One region of the Eubacterium sp. AM05-23 genome, then DNA from elsewhere that is predicted to be linked to it. Evidence: riboswitches for the same ligand, from Rfam matches in the RefSeq annotation. Region 1 holds a riboswitch; each other region holds the start of a gene.
The links. A riboswitch is a leader RNA that binds a small molecule or an ion and turns the genes downstream of it on or off. The one in region 1 is predicted to bind cyclic di-GMP.
Positions count from the first base shown of each region.

Region 2: linked by a shared signal. The riboswitch ahead of DW091_RS02570 (EAL domain-containing protein) and the one ahead of DW091_RS01100 (prepilin-type N-terminal cleavage/methylation domain-containing protein) in region 1 are both predicted to bind cyclic di-GMP.
Region 3: linked by a shared signal. The riboswitch ahead of DW091_RS17000 (M60 family metallopeptidase) and the one ahead of DW091_RS01100 (prepilin-type N-terminal cleavage/methylation domain-containing protein) in region 1 are both predicted to bind cyclic di-GMP.
Region 4: linked by a shared signal. The riboswitch ahead of DW091_RS10255 (helix-turn-helix transcriptional regulator) and the one ahead of DW091_RS01100 (prepilin-type N-terminal cleavage/methylation domain-containing protein) in region 1 are both predicted to bind cyclic di-GMP.

Region 1 is NZ_QUDF01000001.1:261,702-265,385, reverse strand. It holds gene DW091_RS01115 (A24 family peptidase) at 1-202, opposite strand, end outside; gene DW091_RS01110 (type II secretion system protein) at 358-816, opposite strand; gene DW091_RS01105 (type II secretion system protein) at 1,008-1,232, opposite strand; gene DW091_RS01100 (prepilin-type N-terminal cleavage/methylation domain-containing protein) at 1,558-1,980, opposite strand; cyclic di-GMP riboswitch class I at 2,160-2,253, opposite strand; gene DW091_RS01095 (O-antigen ligase family protein) at 2,531-3,684, opposite strand, start outside.
Region 2 is NZ_QUDF01000002.1:57,605-61,288, forward strand. It holds gene DW091_RS02550 (DUF1538 domain-containing protein) at 1-329, shown strand, start outside; gene DW091_RS02555 (DUF1538 domain-containing protein) at 326-1,090, shown strand; gene DW091_RS02560 (P-II family nitrogen regulator) at 1,158-1,508, shown strand; gene DW091_RS02565 (redox-sensing transcriptional repressor Rex) at 1,668-2,312, shown strand; cyclic di-GMP riboswitch class I at 2,411-2,494, shown strand; gene DW091_RS02570 (EAL domain-containing protein) at 2,518-3,684, shown strand, end outside.
Region 3 is NZ_QUDF01000014.1:93,432-97,115, reverse strand. It holds gene DW091_RS17000 (M60 family metallopeptidase) at 1-1,786, opposite strand, end outside; cyclic di-GMP riboswitch class I at 1,904-1,991, opposite strand; gene phoU (phosphate signaling complex protein PhoU) at 2,140-2,820, opposite strand; gene pstB (phosphate ABC transporter ATP-binding protein PstB) at 2,832-3,593, opposite strand; gene pstA (phosphate ABC transporter permease PstA) at 3,605-3,684, opposite strand, start outside.
Region 4 is NZ_QUDF01000006.1:200,730-204,413, forward strand. It holds gene DW091_RS10240 (aminotransferase class I/II-fold pyridoxal phosphate-dependent enzyme) at 1-1,273, opposite strand, end outside; gene trxA (thioredoxin) at 1,371-1,694, shown strand; gene DW091_RS10250 (helix-turn-helix transcriptional regulator) at 1,910-2,245, shown strand; cyclic di-GMP riboswitch class I at 2,337-2,424, shown strand; gene DW091_RS10255 (helix-turn-helix transcriptional regulator) at 2,516-2,848, shown strand; gene DW091_RS10260 (LTA synthase family protein) at 2,886-3,684, opposite strand, start outside.

The sequences.
Region 1 (3,684 bases):
GCCAAAGATAGCTGAGCAGCGGGATATTATCATAAAACGCAATGGGCTTGCCGCAGTTTGGGCAAAAGGACCGGCCCCTGGCAATGGAAATACCAATGGGCACCCGGTAGACCACCACATTCAAAAAGCTGCCAATCATACAGCCAAAGATAAAGACAAAGGCATACAATACAAAATAGATTAAGGTTAAAGAATCTTCCAAAGATGAACCTCCAGGCTTTTTAGTGAATAGTTGATAATGGATAGTTGATAGTTACGGAACAAATTTGCTTTGCAAATTTGATTTGAATTCAAAATCACAGAGTGATTTTGTTCCTTAACTACTCACTATCAACTATCCACTGCTATTATCATTCGCTACTTGACGTCTGTTTCTCCTTTGTAGGCTGAAACTTCCTTCCCGTCAACCACAACGCGCTTTCCTGGTTCAATTATAACATTGATGTTATTTTTAATCATCTCAATTTTATCAATGGTACCGTCCCGGTTGTCGTCCACAATGGTCAGCTTTGTAACCCCTTCGTAGATGTTGTCCGGCCCCACCAGATCCCGAAGGTCGTTCGCGTCTGGTATGCGGTAGGGGTTTTCCGCTGTTTCGGCGGATTTAAACTCTGTGGCCCGTATCTGAGCCGCCAGGTAGATGGTTCTGGCCTCGGCAATAGCAGCGTCCTTTTTGGCGTCATCGATAAAATGGAGGTACCCCGGAATGATGAGCACTGCCAGCAGGGCAATGACCACAATAACGGTGATGAGCTCCATCATGGTGAAGCCAGAGGGGCTTTTGATGAGAATTTTAAGTTTGCGGCGAAGGGTCATGGGGGCACCTCTTTTTTCAATGGAGAATTGAGAATGCAGAATTGAGAATTAAATGTGCAAATCCGCATTGCGGATTTAATTCTAATCAGTTTTGCCTTTAGCAAAATTGTTCCTGTAATTCTCCATTTTCAATTCTCCATTCTCCATTGATTAACTTTTCGGGTTTTCGGGATACGGGTTGGAGGGTTATTTTATTTTTGTGACTTCGGCGGAGCTACCGCTTGCGCTGCCACATAAACCTCTCTGGCTTCTACAATGGCGGCTTTTCCTTTGGCGTCCTCCACAAACCCCAGCATGGCAGGGATGGTAAAGGCGGCTAAGATGGCCAGAATCACCAGTACCACAATCAGTTCGACCAGGGTAAAGCCCGAACGGGACTGCGCGCTGTTCTTTAATCTTTGCTTTAGAAAATTCATTTTCCTGCCCCCTGTTCAGAAAATCGGAATCCTGCTGTGCCATTCTTTATTCTTCATTTTCCACTGAAAAACCCCTCCCGAAATCCTGAAAAGCAGTTGATCGTTGATAATGGACAGTTGATCGTTACAGAACAAATTTGTTCCATAACTATCCACTATCAACGATCAACTGTCCACTATATTTAGTTTTTTCTTTCGGCAATAAAAAAAGCGCCTGAGAAAATGGGAGAAAAGGCCGGCTGCGGCGCTGCAAGCTCGGCCTTGATTATTTACTTTTTTAAAAAGCAACAGGTATATCTTTATTTTTTACTAAACATTTATCGTTTTAATCTTTTTTAATTACTGCATTGCCCCCGGATACTGTTTCATCAATCGTAACTGTGAATCCACCGTCTTTATATTCTACTTTTGCTATTCTCGAGCCATCACCTACTGTAATAGTCCACGTAGCACTTGCGGGGATATCGCTGTTTAATTTATCTTTTACAGCAGTAGCCGCTGTACTAGTGTCACTGCTTTTAATCACGAAAGTATCCGCAAGTGTTTGTTCTGTAGCTACAGTCTGTCCTGCCAAATATACTTCTCTTGCTTGTGAAACATAAGCTTTACCTTTTGCATCTTCAATAAACCCCAACATCGCCGGAATCGTGAATGCCGCTAAAATCGCCAAAATAACCAATACTACAATCAATTCTACCAAAGTAAAACCTTTACGGTTTTTCTTCAGCTTGTTAATCATCTGAATCATTTACATCTCTCCTTTTATGTTCTCTTGTTTACCTTTAAATATAAACCTTTATTTTAACCGTCCGCGCCATGACGGTTATAAACATTGTCATTACCTGCCCCAGATGTCCTTTTTGTTAAAGGCTGCTCAAAAAATAAAAACAGCCGGAAACCAAACAGGGGTTTTCGGCCATCCACCGTTTTGGCAGCTGGCTGTCATATCGGCCTGGAGCTGCCGACGTAGACCCTGTAGTTTTGCGCCACGGGCTTTCGCGCCGCTTTGCCTTTTGAACAATTCTATTCTACAACTGATTCGGACATTTGTCAAGAACTATAAAAACCAGTTACTTTTAAATATTCTAAAAGGTTCATGTCATTCACCATTAATACAGGTTTGTACACTTTTAAAACCATACAAATCTGCATTTTTCGCTTTTCTTATAGCTATAAGTTATTATAAATGCTGTTTCATTTACCACCAACATTAAACTAATGGTAAAAACAGCACAATTTGAGTAAAACACTCAATCTTTTTCAAAATTTTTTCAATTTTTTATTTCCTTAAATCATATTCAAATTTGATGGATTTTATTGCTCAACCGCACCATTATTCCGCAAAATATCCAGAAAACAGGCGCCACGGTCACCACAGAGATGTTGAAACAGGAAGCGGCCATATAAGCGGCCACGCTGCAGACAAGCGGTATAAGCATGGGAGACTGCCGCCAGCTTTTAAAGCCCTGGTACAGCGTCGTCCCCTCAAAGGCCAGATAAATGAAAGCCGCAGGGATTCCGCTGCTCACAGCAATGTGCAGGTACTCGTTATGGGCACGGTCGATGACCAGGTGGTGTCCGGTCACCCTTACAATATCACGCTCAAAATACTGGCCCATCACCTTGCCCAGGGTCTCAATGCCAAAGCCAGTCAGGGGACGCAGCTTGATAAGCTCTAGGGTTTTTGACCAGATAAAAAGCCGGTATGATCCGCCCTTTTCCCAGTCGTTTCCCTTGATGATCTTCGACAAATCCGTAAAAACACTGAGAAACCGCGCGCCAAAACCTGTATTCACAAACAGGAAAATAAAGGTTAAAAGCACAAACACACCGCTCGCCACTGCGAAACGGCAGCGGTTTTCTTTTTCTCTCAGCAGAAACATGCCCAGCAGCACATACCCCAGAAAGCTGCCAATCCAAGCGCCGCGGGTATTGGTGCACAGCAGGCAGAAATAGACCAGCCCGCAGGGCAGAAGGTAAGCCCTTGGCCCTTTGATAAAGGCGTATAAGAGAATTGGCAGCGCCAATGTCAAAAATGAGCCCAGAAAATTAGGGTTGCCGATGGTAGCATAGGATGCGCCTGGGCCGCCGTACATTAAAGGGTCCTGTGGCTGAAAATCCAGCCCAAATTTCTGAAAGATGCCATAAACAGCCACACAGGATACGCCCACGGCGTATAACCGTACATGCCAGCGCTTAAAGGTATAGAAAAAAGCCCCCAGCATCATTAAAATACCATAAAACAAAATAGCGGAGTAGCTCTCCAGCCGAAAGGATCGCCCCTTAAGCGACAGCATGATATCCGTCGAAAAGGGAAGCGTGACGGTTACGCACAACAGGTACAGCAGCACCAGCTTTACCGGCAGCGGTATTTTAGGCTTCTCGCTAAAATATGCGGTAATGGGCCGCACATATAAAAGCAGCAGACCAAAAACCAGTACCTCAATGGTCA
Region 2 (3,684 bases), on a different contig from region 1:
CTGTGGTCGGCGTTGGGGTCGGTATTTTTCTGGTTATCGCGCTGCTGCGCTTTGTTTTTCAGATGAAGCTGTACCATATCCTGATCATTGGATATATCGCTGTTTTTGCCCTGTCCTTTTTTACGAACCCTGAGATGGCGCCAGTAGCCTTTGATTCCGGCGGCGTCACTACTGGTCCCATCACAGTGCCCTTTATACTGAGTCTGGGCAGCGGGATCACCAGCGGCGTAAGAACCAGCAGGGAAGGAACAGACAGTTTTGGGATGGTTGCCCTGTCCTCGCTGGGACCGGTGTTGGCCGTCATGATTTTGGGGGTGATCTTCAGATGAGCCTGATCAATCATTTATTTCACGGTATGCCGGAGGTGGCATGGGAGGTTTTTCTGGCCATCCTGCCCATTGTTTTGATTTTTCTGTTTTTGAACGTCATTGCGCTGCGGCTGCGGGCTCCTATTATCAAGCGGATTATAGGCGGCTTTGTGGTGACTTACCTGGGGCTGGTGCTGTTTCTCCAGGGCGTAAACATTGCCTTTGTACCGGCCGGCGAATTTTTGGGCACAGCCCTTGCAGAGCTTGAGTACAGCTGGATTCTCATTCCGCTGGGCTTTGCCATCGGTTTTCTGGTCGCCTTTGCCGAGCCAGCCGTCCAGGTCATGGTAAAGCAGGTTGAGGAAATGACCAGCGGCGCCATCAAAGCACGCGTTATGCTGCTTGCGATCTCGCTGGGCGTGGCGTTAGCGGTTATGACGGCCATGATCCGGCTGCTGGCCGGTATTTCGCTCTGGTGGATTTTGATTCCGGGCTATATACTGGCCTTTATTCTCGGCCGCTTTGTGGAGCCGAATTTTCTGGCTATGGCCTTTGATAACGGCGGCGTAGCCACTGGCCCCATGTGCTCGACCTTTATTCTGTCTCTTTCAGTGGCTGTGGCGGGCGCGACGCCAGGACGAAATCCGCTGCTGGACGGCTTTGGCGTGGTAGCGCTGATTGCCCTTGCGCCGATTCTGACAACCCTGCTTCTGGGCTTCTTTTATAAGCAGAAGGAGGCCTACAGGAAAAGGCAGTGTGAAAAGCAGCCGCGTGATTCTTAACCGGTATTGACAGAAGATTTTAATCATATATAATATGTAGATTACTTAGCGAATGATGGAGGAAAAAATGGAAGACAGAAATAAGATTAAGACCGAACTGATTGTGGTGATTGTGGAAAAAGATATGTCCGGCGAGGTCATTGACGCGGCCAAGCAGGGCGGCGCTGACGGAGCGACCGTTATGTATGGCCGCGGGTCCGGCATCCATGAGAACGCCCGGTTTTTCGGCATCACCATTGAGCCTGAAAAGGAGATCGTTCTGATTCTGGTGGACGCGTCCATAAGGAACGCGGTGCTCTGCTCGATCCAGAAGAAAATCGAAATCGACAGGCCGGGCATGGGCATTGCTTTTGTGCTGGATGTGGCCAAGGTGATTGGCAGCCCGCACCTTAACTTGATGTCGGACATCACCGATTAATTGCTTTTAAAGACACCCCGAAGGCGCTTGTTTGCCCGGTTTCTGAAGGAATTAAAAAACTTTGACACTTTTTTAATTAATTCGACCATAAAAATTGACGTTTTTTTAACAACTTGATATAATAAAAAGGATAAGTACGACGCAGGAGGGGAGTGCAGAATGCAAACTTTTTCAAAAAGGGTATCGATGACAGTTGTTAAGCGTCTGCCCAAGTATTACCAGTATTTAACCGATTTACAGGATCAACATATTGAAAAAATCTCGTCTAAGGAGCTGGCGGCTATGATGGGGCTGACCGCCTCGCAGATCCGGCAGGACCTGAATTCCTTTGGCGCTTACGGACAGCAGGGCTACGGCTACAAGGTAAAAGAGCTGAAGGAGGCCATTCGCAAAATTCTGGGGCTTGATCTCCAGTATAACTGCATTATCATCGGTTCTGGGAACCTGGGACATGCCATTGTCAATTACGAGCGCTTTAAGGAAGAGGGCATTCACTTCAAGGCCATGTTCGACGTGGATCCGGATCAGATTGGCAAAAAGGTCGGAGACGTGACCGTGTACCACATGGACGATCTCGACGCCTTTGTGGCGCACCATAAGATTGATATCTGTATCCTGAGTGTACCGCAGAAGGTCGGGCAGGAAACCACAGACCGTGTCGTAGAGCTCGGGATCAAAGCGATTCTAAACTTCGTGCCTCTGGACCTGACGGTGCCGGACGACGTGGTGGTAGAGAGTGTGAACATCACCGACAGTCTGTTTACCTTAACCTACCTGATTAACGAAGAGGAAGAGAACGAATAACCAGAAATACCAGCAGGCTTAAGCCTGCTTTTTTGGTGGAAAATAGGAGTTGTGTTTCAAAAAAATCTATTATATAATAGAGTAAAATATAAACGAGATTAATACTAGGGCAAATCTGCTGAAAGACAGAGACGCAAAGCTACAGGGCCTAAACATACATTGTAGGGTAGCCAGCTGCAGTTAAACCCATAACAGGAGCTGTAAAATGGCAGGAAAAAAGACAAACGAAACCATTGAAAATAATGTTTATAACGTAGCTTTGCGTAATATTTACGACGAGCTCTATGAACTGAACATTACCAAAAATCATTATCGGATCATCTACCATGTAGAGGGTAAATATGTGACGCCGCCAGAAGACGGCGCTTTGACAGACGGTATTGCCGATGTGGCAGCGCACATGATTCACCCGGAGGATTCGAGACGTTTTTTGGATTTTTTTGATATTGATAAAATACACGCGGCACTGGCTTCCGGAAAGACCAGCGTCATTGGAGAGTTCCGTAAGCTTTGGGAGGACGGCGCCTATCACTGGGCCTCGCTGACCGTTTTTCCAGCGGATATTGAAGGCGAGGAGGATGAGATCCTGCTCTGCTTTATCATGGATATTGATTATAAAAAACAGCTGGAAGCCGTTGAGAAGGAAAACCAAAGCCTTCAGAAAAAGCAGATGGATGACGAGCGTTACCGTCTGGTGATTGGGCAGACAAACACCCTGGTATTTGAGTGGAACCCAGAGACCGGAGAGCGCTATTATGCGCCCCGGTTTTCGGAAAATTTTATGGGCAGCTATGACGGCCGGGACATCAAGGAAATCTGGCTTGACGATGGGGTCGTCCACCCCGGCGATATTGAAATATTAAAGCAGAAAATGAGCATGGACGCCATCAGCAACGGGCAGGTAGAGCTGGAAATCCGGCTCTGCAATAAGAAAGGCCGCTATATCTGGTGTAAAATTGTATTTAATGTGCTTTACAATGAGGATGGCGGCATCAGCCGGGTGATCGGTACCCTGAACGACATCGACGAATCCAAGCGCGCGCACGAAACCCTGAAGTACCGGGCAGAGTTTGATATGTTAACCGGTATCTATAACATCAATACCTTTTATTCCCGGGCAGAAAAGCTGCTCAGGGAGCATCCGGAGCAGAAATATGCCGTGGTGCGCCTGGATGTCAACCGCTTTAAGTTTATCAATGATCTGTACGGACGGGAGGAGGGAAACCGGCTGCTCCGCTTTATGGCAACTGTTATTTCGGGCCATATGGGGCCGATGGACGCTTTTGGGCGCATGAACAGCGATGTGTTCTGTCTCTGTATGTCCTATGGTTCGGGTGAGCCACTGCTCAGGCGTATTCAGAAAATACTGGCG
Region 3 (3,684 bases), on a different contig from region 1:
TCAAATCCCCGGCCTTTATATAGTCGCCCATCCCTTTTTCACGGTAATAGACATTGTATCCGGTAGAATTTTTCTGTTTTTCCCAATTGACAGTGATCTGGCGGTATCCGCCTTTTAAGGTTATACCCTCTGGCCTTTCAGGCACTGAGGTTGGCATTGGCGTTCCGATAACCGGAGCGCTGAAACCACTTTCCCAATTTCCGCTTTCGGAACGGTTAACCGACTGTACTGAAATTTTATATGCCACAAAATTGATTAAATCGTTAATTGTCAGAGAAGTTCCATCCACTGCAGTCAGCGTAGTCTCATTTTTACCGGTTGTAGGGTTTGTAAAACTCATCTTTACTTCATAGCCGGTTACATTAGGCTGTGCCTCCCAGCTGACCGTCAGACTTTCGTTGCCAGAAACCACTTTGACATTTGCAGGTATGCTCGTAACCTGCTCAACGATTTTATCCTTGGTATTATTTAAAAATTCAACTTTTGAGATTTCCGCAAGATTGCTGCTCGCCTTATTGGTCTCTGTCACAAAGATGGTAACCTTTTTGATGGCTACCTGTTTATCCAAATTAATGACAATGGTCGACGGGGAAGCTTCATCGGTTAAAAAGAGATAATCCACCTTGTCCTGGAGGTCAAAACTATGGGTTTCTTTTTCCCCGAATTCATCGACCACCTCAACACGTCCCCTTCTGGGCGCATTTTCAAGGCCTAGTTCATTGGGGGCAATCCGCAGTTCTGTTGCCTTGACGGGTTCCTGCATGACAAGCGGAATCTCCAGCGGCGCTTCCTCAGAAATCACACCTTCATCCTCTTTGGCGAACTGGACTGATGCTGCCTGGTCAGAAGCCGTGCTGAAAAGCTGAGCAATATCACCGCTTTTAACCACGACAGGATTGGATACATTTTTTTCAATGACCACATTTCCCGGATCCACAATCGGGGACGTATCACTGATCTGTACCTTTTCGGCATCATAGGCCTCGCCCATATTTTCCTGCAGATAGACCAGATCGACAATATCGACAAGTCCATCTCCATTAAGATCATAATCGGTTTCGGAGGAGCCCAGCTTTTTCATGACAGCGTCGTAGTCGGCATCGTCAATAATACCGTTACTATCTACGTCTCCAGCTAAAACTGCACCGTCCATAAACTCGACACGTTTCGAGCTTCCCTCAAGGCGTACCCGTGCCTGCACAGGGATTATCCCCATATCCGAAACAGTTATTGTATAGTCGCCGACTGGCAGATTATACAAATTGACATTGGCAAAATAAATTTTTGCATCTGGGTTTTGTGCATCGTAAAAAACATTGCTGCTCTCCCTGTTATCGGAGGCTTTATCAAAAAGCAAGGTTTTGTACTGAATGCTCCTGCCGCCAAAATCAGTTAAGGTTTTTTCATTTACGATATCTTTTAATAGGATTGCCTTTACGGTGCCGTCATCGGAAGCCAGTGTCAGGACAGCGGTTTCAAGCAGCTTTGTCTTGGGCTGGGTAAAATGGATTTCCACCTCCATATTCCCGACAAGTTCCGCGGATCCGCCAGTGCGGATCATGCTGTCTTTTTCATCTTCCGCCTGCGGCTCTGAAGCTTCATCTGCCAAAGAGGAGATGACCTCCAAGGCTTCCTCTGGCCCGGCCTCTTCCTGATTTTCTGTCACAATATCCGTTTCCGCAGTTTCGGAGGAGGTCTCCTGTACAGTTTCCTCTGCCAAAATGGATATCGGAAAGCTCGCAAACAGCATCACAACGGACATAAAACAAGCCAACCATTTTTTCATGTTCTTTTCCCTTTCCTTATTCTGATGAATGATCTTTAATTAATCCTGTTTCTAAAAATAAAAAACGGCTGCAAAAGGGCGCAGCCGTGGGGTATCCACCTACTAATCATGGATTACTGTAGCAACTGGCTGCCATCGTCGTTTAACGGCTTTAGGCCCTTTAGTTTTGCGTCTCTGCCTTTCAGCAGATTTGCCCTTTTTACGTATTAAAAACGTTATTAAATTAAAATCAGTATAGATTATGCCTCATTATATCAAGCACGATTCTTTTCGTCAAGATTCTTTGATTATTTTGCATAAATAAAAAAAGACCAGCGCAAAAATCTACTCTGGTCCAGGATAAAACCTATGGTTTATTCGTCCTCTGGGATTGTATTTAAGTCATTAAAATCCATATAATTTCCAGTGACAATAAAATAGACGGTCTCAAAAATATTAGTGGCATGATCACCAATTCTTTCCAAATGGCTCCCTATAAAAGAAAAGCTCATAGCCTGAAGCGCCATTTCCGGATTTTGGTTGATCTCTGCGATACAGTCGCTGTGCAGGGTATTGTTCAAACGGTCGATTTCATCCTCATAGCGGATCACATCATCCATCTTGCTGATATCCTCGTCAATATAAGCCTGAATACACATTTTAAGCTGATCTTCCACCATCTTTGCCATCTGCGGGATATTGTCCAGTTTTTTATAGTACTCTTCCTTACGCAGGCAGATCACCTTTTGGCAGATATTCACCGCCAGGTCAGCGATTCTTTCAAGATTTGTAATAATTTTATAGGTGGAGGAAAGTCTTCTCAAATCCCCTGCGACGGGCTGCTGCCTCGCAATCACCTCGCTGACAATCTGCTGAAGCTGGATTTCCTTTAAATCCACAATGTCATCCCGGCTGATGACGCTTCTGGCCAGCTTGACATTTTGTTCTTCCAGCGCCGTAATCGAATCCGACAGCATGCGTTCTGCCTGGGAAGACATCAATAAAATTTCATTCTTAATGGTTTTTAATTCTTCGTTATAAACTTCTCGCATCATTCGCTCCTTTATCAACCGAATCGGCCGGTAATATAATCCTCAGTCCTTTTATCTTCTGGATTCATGAAAATAGTATTTGTCTCATTGTACTCAATAATTTCTCCCATAAGGAAGAAAGCGGTTCTGTCTGAAATTCTGGCAGCCTGCTGCATGGAATGTGTGACGATGATAATGGTGTAGTCCTTTTTAAGCTCCTCCATCAAATCTTCAATTTTTGAAGTAGCGATTGGGTCAAGGGCCGAGGTTGGCTCATCCATCAGGATAACCTCTGGCTGCATGGCGATGGTCCTGGCAATGCACAGACGCTGCTGCTGCCCACCGGAAAGGCCGAGGGCGGATTTGCCCAGACGGTCGCTGACTTCATCCCACAGAGCCGCTCCTACCAGACTGTCGTGTACAATTTTATCAAGTTTCTTCTTATCTTTCAAGCCCTGGCATTTTGGACCATAGGCGATATTATCGTAGATACTCATCGGAAACGGGTTAGGTTTTTGGAAAACCATGCCCACCTTTGTTCTGAGCTGGATAACGTCCGTATCTTTTTCATAGATATTTTTACCGTCAAAATTCAGGGTCCCCTCGATACGAACCGAGTCAATTAAGTCATTCATGCGGTTCAGACAGCGCAGAAATGTAGATTTTCCACAGCCTGACGGGCCGATAAAAGCGGTCACTTCATTTTCATAAATATCAATATTGATTTTTTTTAAGGCCTGAAAATCACCATAATACAAATCCAGATCCTTCACATCAAATTTTTTCTTCTTATCCATTTTAACCTCGTCTATTTTTTATGGGCAACATCCAGCTTGTCCGCTGCCAGTCTTGATAAAATATTCAATACAATGACAATCAATACAATAA
Region 4 (3,684 bases), on a different contig from region 1:
CTGGAGGATACGGGATGACAAAGCCCGCTGCGGCACTGCCTGCTGCGTCCTCCAAAGGCAGCCGCCCGGTTTCCATATTGTAGAGTGCCTGCCACAGGGGATATTTTTCCTCGTGCTTCCAGACACTGACAAATCCAGCATCCGGCAGCTCAGAGACTTCCGGACAGTCTCTGTTCATGTCTGCCACTGCTGCCATCAGCTGATCCAGTTCGCCGGCTGCAGTGCCGATTCCTGTCATGGCCAGTACATAGTTAAATCCGGACATCTCACACTGAATGTTATACTCTGTTAGCAGCCGCTTTTCAACAGCAGTGCCCTTTCCGTTCTTTACCATCAGCAGCCACTTGCTTTTATCGTAGGGCTGCCCATCCTCCGGAGTATACAGAGCAATGCAGTCGCCCACCCCTGTCCGTTTCTGATAAAAATCCCAACGCTCCGCAATGGTTTTAAAAACAGTTTCTCCCTTTTCGCAAGCTTCGTCCACCGCGTTTTCCACACTCATCATCAGCAGATAGCTGGGACTGGAGGACTGAAGCATGGCCAGAAATTTTTTAACACGGCTTCTTTCTACCAGGGGCCCCTGCATGTGAAGCAGAGAGCTCTGGGTAAAAGCGCTTAAAAGCTTATGCGTGCTCTGAATGACAATATCTGCTCCGCAGCTCACCGCGTCCGGCGGCAGCTCAGCACAAAACTTCAGGTGTGCCCCGTGGGCTTCATCCACGATCAGCACCTTGCCTTTTTTATGAAGCAGCTCTGCAATGGCAGCAACATCACTGACCGTGCCATAATAGGTGGGATTGACCAGTATCATCCCCTTTACCTCTGGGTGCTCCCGCAGATTTTTTTCTACCTGTTCCAGAGAAATACATTTTCCAAAGCCCAGCCGCGCATCGTATTCCGGTTCAAAATAAACACCTTTTATCCTGCCCAGGGCCAGCCCTGCATAAACAGAACGGTGGCAGTTTAACGGCACCAGAAGGCTCTCGCCTTCTCTGCAAACACCCATAATGGCACTCTGTATGCCGGTTGTGGTGCCGTTTACCAGAATACAGGCCTCCTCCGACCCGTAAGCTTCTGCCAGCTTTTTCTGAACCTTTAAAAGAATATCGGAGGGATCGTGCAGGTTATCCGCGCCAGGTATCTCTGTGACATCCAGAGTTGCCCAGTTTTCATTATCAAAACAAAAATTTCCCTTGTGCCCGGGCATATGAAACCGCAAAGCCCCTCTGTCACTGAGTTCTTGTAATCTTGTATATAAAAGTCGTTTTTTCATGAATTTATTTTATCATAAAATCCGGATTTTTCCCCTTTATTTTTAGATGGATTATTGATATGATAATCTCTGTAAAAAAATTCAAGGAGTGAAAAAGATGGCAAATATCATCTCTGTCGATATGACTAACTTTGAATCGGAAGTTCTGAACTATACGGAAGGCCCTGTCATGGTTGATTTTTGGGCTGAATGGTGTGGTCCCTGTAAGGCTCTCCTTCCGATCATCGAAGAAATCGCCGGCGAAGTCCCTTCAACCGCCAAAATCTGCAAGCTGAATGTAGATGAAAATACTGACCTGGCCAGGCAGTTTCATGTCATGAGCATCCCGACCTGTGTATTCTTAAAGGACGGCAGTGAAGTCGAACGTTTCGTGGGAAGCCGCGATAAGCAGGAATACATTGATACCCTAAAAAATTTATAAGTTTTTCAGACCACGCTTCGGGCATGGTCTTTTTTTATCGAACTATTTTTTATTAAATTTTCTTTTACAATACAAGACGTTTCTCTTTTTATTCTATTTTTATAACTATTATTTCGAAAATCCTTGAACCTTTTTCAAAAATATGTTACTATGAAAATTGTTTATAGATTCCTTATTTTCAATCATATCTGTCAAACACTCGGGAGGAACTCCAGATGAACAGTAAATACCTCGGGCAGCGGCTTCGCCAGTTTCGAAAAGACGCCCGTCTTACACAAAACCAGCTGGCTAAAAAAGCCGGTATCACCCCCACATACCTCAGTATCATTGAAAGGGGAGCGCAGCTGCCCCGGCTGGAAACTTTTATCAATCTGGCCAATATCCTGTCCGTTTCAGCCGACGATCTTCTGATGGAAGACCACGCAGAATCTCGCAAAGAAACGCACACTTCTTTCGCCATTCCGTCTGACAATCTGTCAGATGAGGAGCTCACTTTAGTGCAGGATATGGTCAAACTGATGTGTGACCATTTCAAAACAACAAATCACTGAATTATTTGTTTAAATTCTTGGACAAAACTATAATTGAATATTGACTTCATTCGCATTGTGAGTTATAGTAAATAATATACATCCGAATCATTTTGAAATAGGGCAAAACTACTGAAAGGTAGTGACGCAAAGCCAAGGGTCTAATTCATCAGGAGATGAAATGACAGCCGGTTGCTCGGGTATTAAACTTACTGAATGCAATCTCCCTGCCTTGGTTTGTGTGCCGGGGTCTTTTTATTGCCCCAATCTCACGCAGAGGAGTTAACCACAATGGATAATAAAGTTATTGGCAGGCATATTCGTGAAGCCCGTCTTGATAAAAAACTGACGCAGTACCAGCTCGCGGAACGTGTTCATATTACACCGAATTATCTGAGCATGCTGGAACGCGGCACCCATCTGCCCAAACTTGAAACACTCATCACTATCTCCGAAGCACTGGAGGTTCCTGTCAGCGCGCTTCTTGCCGATTTTCCCGTCGAGTCCTTTACCAGCCGGATTCACTTTCTGTCCACTGCAATGGAAGGGCTGGACGACGAGCAATCTAAAATCGTGTGCGATGTCATCAAGGTAATGACTGATGGCTTTAAATTGAAAAAATAGCTAAAAAACCCGGATCGATAAGATCCGGGTTTTTTAATTAAAAGTCTGCGGCCGGGTAAAACAAATCGTTTCGCCGCCTTGCTGTATCCAGCATATTATTGTAGAGCATCTGCTGGTATTCCAGAACCTCTCGGTCGTGGATCGTCGGGTCTCCCCTTCTGAAGTACTGCTCCTCATTATCGATAATCCCTACAGAATTAATAACCGGCAGTGTCTCAGACAGCCTCATTAAATAATCATTGTAGGGCGTCCCCTGGATACCGGCCTGCTCCAGCAGCAGGCTGGAAAGGTAATTTATGCTCAGCTTATCCACCTGGGCCTCTGGGATGTCATAGTTTGCCCAGATGACAAAGGGCGTGACGTAACGCTTCTGCAGCTCCTCTGTGCTCCACTGATCCAAAGGCTTCTGCATGAGCTCTTCATAAAACGCCTGCTCAATATATGCCTGGTGATCTCCAAACATAACTATCAGCGTGGGCTCATCCTGCCCGCTGAAATAATCGATCAGACCTTTAAACGCTGCGTCGGAGTTTCGCATCAGAGATAAATACTGCTCGGTTTCGGGGTAACTTCCCTCCATCCCCTCCAGAAGCACTGGATCAAGATCATCAGCGTTCAGCTGGTAGCCAGCGTGGTTTTGGATGGTCACATCAAAGACAAACAGCGGATTATCCCCCTTGTTCTCATAAAGATCAATGACCTTGTCATAGGTGGCCGCATCGCTGACCCATTTTTCTCTAAGCGTCTGCGATTCCAAAAATTCTTCTTCTGAGAAAAACTGCTGAAAGCCAAAATTCGGATAAACCTTGTCACGGTTCCAGGCGTTCCGCTCTCCG